Regions from separate parts of the Paenibacillus sp. ClWae2A genome, predicted to be linked through region 1. Evidence: a T-box and tRNA genes for the amino acid it is inferred to sense, from the RefSeq annotation. Region 1 holds a T-box; the other holds one or more tRNA genes.
What was found. A T-box is a leader RNA that pairs with one kind of tRNA and senses whether it is charged. The one in region 1 lies ahead of QVE09_RS16910 (valine--tRNA ligase), so its partner is inferred to be a tRNA-Val.
Positions count from the first base shown of each region.

Region 1 (2,408 bases):
TGAACGGAATCTCATCGGTGAATTCCAGTGCAGTGAAAATCATACGTGCAACCCAGAAATATATGATGTCATACCCTGTCACAAGTACACTTGTTGGATAATAACGTTTCAGGTCTTCCGTATCTTCCGGCCAGCCTAGTGTGGAGAATGGCCATAAGCCGGAGCTAAACCAAGTATCGAGTACATCTTCGTCCTGTCTGAGCTTGCGTCCAGCATTCTCTGGCAGCGTTGTTGGATCTTCAGCAGATACGATGATTTCACCTGTTTCCTCATCATACCAGGCAGGAATACGATGTCCCCACCACAATTGACGGGAAATACACCAGTCACGAACGTTCTCAATCCAGTTCAGATAGGTTTTCTCAAAACGGTCTGGAACAAAATTAACCCCTTCGCCGCTCTGTTGTTTCTTGATTGCTCTCTCTGCAAGTGGCTTCATCTCAACAAACCATTGTGTAGACAGATACGGCTCAACAACAGCACCGGTACGTTCACTGTGTCCAACCTGATGCGTGTGATCCTCAATGTTGATCAATACGCCCTGCTCTTTCAAGTCAGCAACAATCTGCTTGCGGCAGTCACTACGATCCAATCCCTGATACTTGCCTGCCTCAGCATTCATCGTGCCGCTCTCATCCATGACCGTAATCTGAGGCAGATCATGACGAAGACCTACTTCAAAGTCATTTGGATCATGCGCAGGCGTGATTTTAACTGCACCACTTCCGAACTCTTTATCCACATAATCATCAGCGATAATTGGAATTTCGCGTCCAATGATAGGCAGTACAAGTACTTTACCAATCATATCTGCATAGCGCTCATCCTTTGGATGAACAGCAACCGCTGTATCCCCCAGCATCGTTTCAGGACGCGTTGTTGCCACTGTTACGTAACCACTTCCATCTTTGAGCGGGTAACGCAGATGGTACAAGTGCCCCTGAACCTCTTTATATTCAACCTCAATGTCGGACAGAGCTGTCCGATTCACCGGGTCCCAGTTAATGATGCGTTTGCCTCGGTAAATAAGGCCTTTTTCATACAGTTGAACAAATACTTTGCGAACCGCTTGGGACAGACCTTCATCCAACGTAAAACGTTCACGTGAGTAGTCAAGTGACAATCCCATTTTGCCCCATTGCTGACGAATGGTAGTGGCATATTGATCTTTCCAGTCCCATACCTTCTCCAGAAACTTCTCGCGTCCCAGATCATAACGAGTCAGACCTTCTTCACGCAGCTTCTGCTCCACTTTGGTTTGGGTAGCAATACCTGCATGGTCCGAACCCGGAAGCCACAGTGCATCATAACCTTGCATCCGTTTGGTGCGGATCAGAATATCCTGCAGTGTAAAGTCGAGCGCATGCCCGATGTGCAGCATCCCGGTCACATTTGGGGGTGGAATTACAATCGTATACGGCTCGGCATCCTTACGTTGACCGGCTTTGAAATATCCGCGCTCCATCCAGGTGGAGTACCATTTGTCCTCTGCCGCCTTAGGATCATAAGTGGTCGGCATTTCTGTTGCAGCTGATTTTTTTTCCTCAGACATGTGTCATTCCTCCGTTACTTCATCATCTTCGCCAAAAAAAACAAAAAAAACCTTTCATCCATCAAAGGACGAAAGGTTAGCTTTCGCGGTACCACCTTTGTTTCACGCCGACAGTAAGATAGACTTCACCCTCTGTACATGACGTGACACTTCAAGCAGATAACGGCTGCTACCGGCCCATCCTACCTCAGAAATAAATGACGATACCTCTCATCCATCCCTTGTATTCAAACAGGCAACTCCCGGGCGACTTCGATCAGTTGGTTCCTGCGGAATCTCACAGCGTTGCAATTCCACTCTCTGAAAGGTCATACTGTCTACTACTCCCGTTCCACGTTGTTCTTCAAAAAACCTACACACATCATACCTTGCTCGTGCGCGATAGTCAACCTGACAACAGCGGATAAAGAGCGCTGGAATGCAGGTTTAGGGCGAATCATGCAAAAACCCGCAATCCTCAAAGGGATCACGGGTCGTAACGAAGGCTTTAACTATGGATTAAGGGATGTACAATATCTGACCTTCTTCCACAACTTGTTCAGATAATCGGTTATACAACTGAAGTTCCCTCGTGCTCAATTGGTATCGATCTGCAATGGCATCCAGTGTATCTTCTCGCTGAACGATGCACAGTTTTACCTTGCGGAATGGGGTCTGGTCCACGATCGTTCCCAGGAACAGGTTCTTCCATTCCACATCATCAGCTGGATACGTTTCTTCCTGTACCACACCCGCAGGAACCTCATCGCCTCGCTCCACTTCAGCATCGCGTGCCGCTCTGCCCGAGGATAACAAGGAAGAGATACCTACGCCCTCCTCTTGCCGTGGTGCGGATTCTTTTTTGCTGCCAAAAGCA
Region 1 is NZ_JAULSQ010000005.1:26,535-28,942, forward strand. It holds gene QVE09_RS16910 (valine--tRNA ligase) at 1-1,552, opposite strand, end outside; T-box leader at 1,614-1,895, opposite strand; gene QVE09_RS16915 (LysM peptidoglycan-binding domain-containing protein) at 2,051-2,408, opposite strand, start outside.

Region 2 (2,408 bases), on a different contig from region 1:
ACCGTGAGGCCGTTACGGGTAACGCTTTCTACTTGAAATTTCGGGCTGGCAAAGAAAACAAACTCCCTTGTATTCTCAGCCAGAGCGGATACAATTTTACGTCCATGTTCGGTATCCTCTCGTGTTGTGATAACACCAGGCATCGCTACCTGATAATCATCTGGAACGTTTAAATCAACTTCATAATCCGCTGAGGTATAATAGTCACTTTCGAATGTTTGACTATAGGGTGCTGTATCCCACTGATGCTTGCCCTCGTCATACACAGACATCACAGGGAACCAGTGTGCTCCATTGATAATATCCTGGTAATACGATATGCGCTGCGATCCATATGGAATGTTCAGATGAAAACTCACTTGAAATGAGACGGATTTGCCTGGTTGTACAGGTTCATTCAATTGTACGGTCAACGCTTGGTTCTCGTTTTTGAAATCGAGAGATTGCCCCCCTGCTGTCGTCACTCCCTGAATATCCATTCCGCCAAGAAAATCTTCCGGTTTTTTATCCGGATTATTTTTGCTGATATTTTCATTAGCTTGTTGAAACATCGTCGCCTGTGTAGACTTCGACAGGTTCGCATCAGCATACGTATGGAGGACTAATTGCTTCAGAGTATCCTTGCTTGTGTTACGGTACGTAATCTTTTCGTTCCCCCGGAGAGTCATATCCTTCTCATTCAGCCGAGCCTGAATATGGTATTGAATAGGCACCTGCTCTAAAGAGTCTTTCGGTGTGTTATATATCTTCGTAGATACAGGCGCTGGGTCTGCTTCCGCGGCAACAACCCCCATGTTGGCAAGTGGGCTTGTTGCCAGTATTAAAGCCAGTGTACCCGCGATCCCTACTCTGGCTAAATTTGATGTAAATGGATTTGAATAATTCATAAGTTCTCTCCTTCTCCTGTTCTATGTTGACCTCAGAACCAAGTATAGAAGACGAACCTTACGCTGAATTTATGTTTTATTTAAGTTTTGTTTAAAAAGAGGAGAGCAAATGAAGCTATCGCAAATCGCATTCATGTTTGTATGTAAAAAAGAAAAGAAGCCTTACATTGTAAGACTTCTCGTGTATGATCTGTAGTGGGCTCGAACCACTGACCCCTACCCTGTCAAGATAGTGCTCTCCCAGCTGAGCTAACAGATCATGATATATAATTGTTTCCCAATCAAGTAACAGTATCATATCAAGTAACCGTGTTCATTGTCAATGATTTATTTGGTTATAAATCACCCGAAATGGTGCACAATAAAGGAAAGATTACCATTTCTACAACGAGGTGAATTCCCTATGAGAAACATAACAAAACGGTCAACATCCAATAAACATACATTTACCAAATGCTTCTTTTTCTTTGCTGGGCTTGTGATTCTCACTACAACCGTTACTGGTTGCGGCTTGGAGAGGAATGAACATACGGTACAATTCCAACTGTTAAAACAGCCCAATGAAAATGGTGAGTCTCTGCCGGTCTGGCTGGACGTATACTCCAAATCTATAATTCAAGATGTGTATTCTCCGCGGGGAAGCAGTGAAGTCTTGCCGTGAAGGTTAACAGGTGAATTAATCCTCTTCATCCCACTTGCGTGAGTATGCTTTCTTGGTCACGTAATACAACAAAGCAATCATTCCCGCCGACATTAACAATGTAATTACCATGATGCCTGTCATGCCCATCACTACCCCCTCCTCTCCCAATATGTTCCAGACTTCACTATACAGGAAAAACATTTTTTTGTATAATTCAGTCTGATATGTCGCGCAAGAGCAGAAAGAAGGAATGGAATTGGCAGCTGAGATTAGTTATGTATCAACAGAAGAACAACTGGAGCAAGCTCTGGGAATTCGCCATCACGTTTTTGTGATCGAGCAACAGGTGCCTGCCGAGATTGAGATTGATCAATATGATGTCATCAGTCCGGATGTGCATCATGTATTGTTAAGTACGGATGGCCAAGCTGTAGCCACAGGACGTCTGATCTATTACAGCAAGGACACGGCCAAAATGCAGCGGATCGCAGTGCTTGAATCTCATCGTTCATTTGGTTATGGACGTGTGCTTCTGCTCGCGATGGAGGAGCTGGCACGTGAACTCGGCTTATCCTATTCTGTACTGGATGCACAGTGTCAGGCACAGAAATTCTATGAAAAACTGGGTTATGAAGTGATTTCGGAAGAACCTTTTTATGATGCAGATATTCTGCATGTTCGTATGAGAAAGAGTCTGTAAAACCTCGACGTTGGCATGTCTTATCAGCATATGGTGCATACTTCCGATGAATTCGGATAGGCTAATCAGGTAAGCAGATTCCTATCTCGTCATATAAGGAGAGTGTGACATCATGGATCAAACAACACGCGAGAGTTTCACAGCCGTACAGAAAAATGGTGACGGTGACCTGACAGCC
Region 2 is NZ_JAULSQ010000003.1:333,595-336,002, forward strand. It holds gene QVE09_RS12700 (M1 family metallopeptidase) at 1-887, opposite strand, end outside; tRNA gene QVE09_RS12705 (tRNA-Val) at 1,074-1,146, opposite strand; gene QVE09_RS12710 (hypothetical protein) at 1,291-1,548, shown strand; gene QVE09_RS12715 (GNAT family N-acetyltransferase) at 1,787-2,230, shown strand; gene QVE09_RS12720 (DUF3892 domain-containing protein) at 2,343-2,408, shown strand, end outside.
Region 2: it has a tRNA-Val gene. The T-box ahead of QVE09_RS16910 (valine--tRNA ligase) is inferred to sense a tRNA for this amino acid. The anticodon was not compared.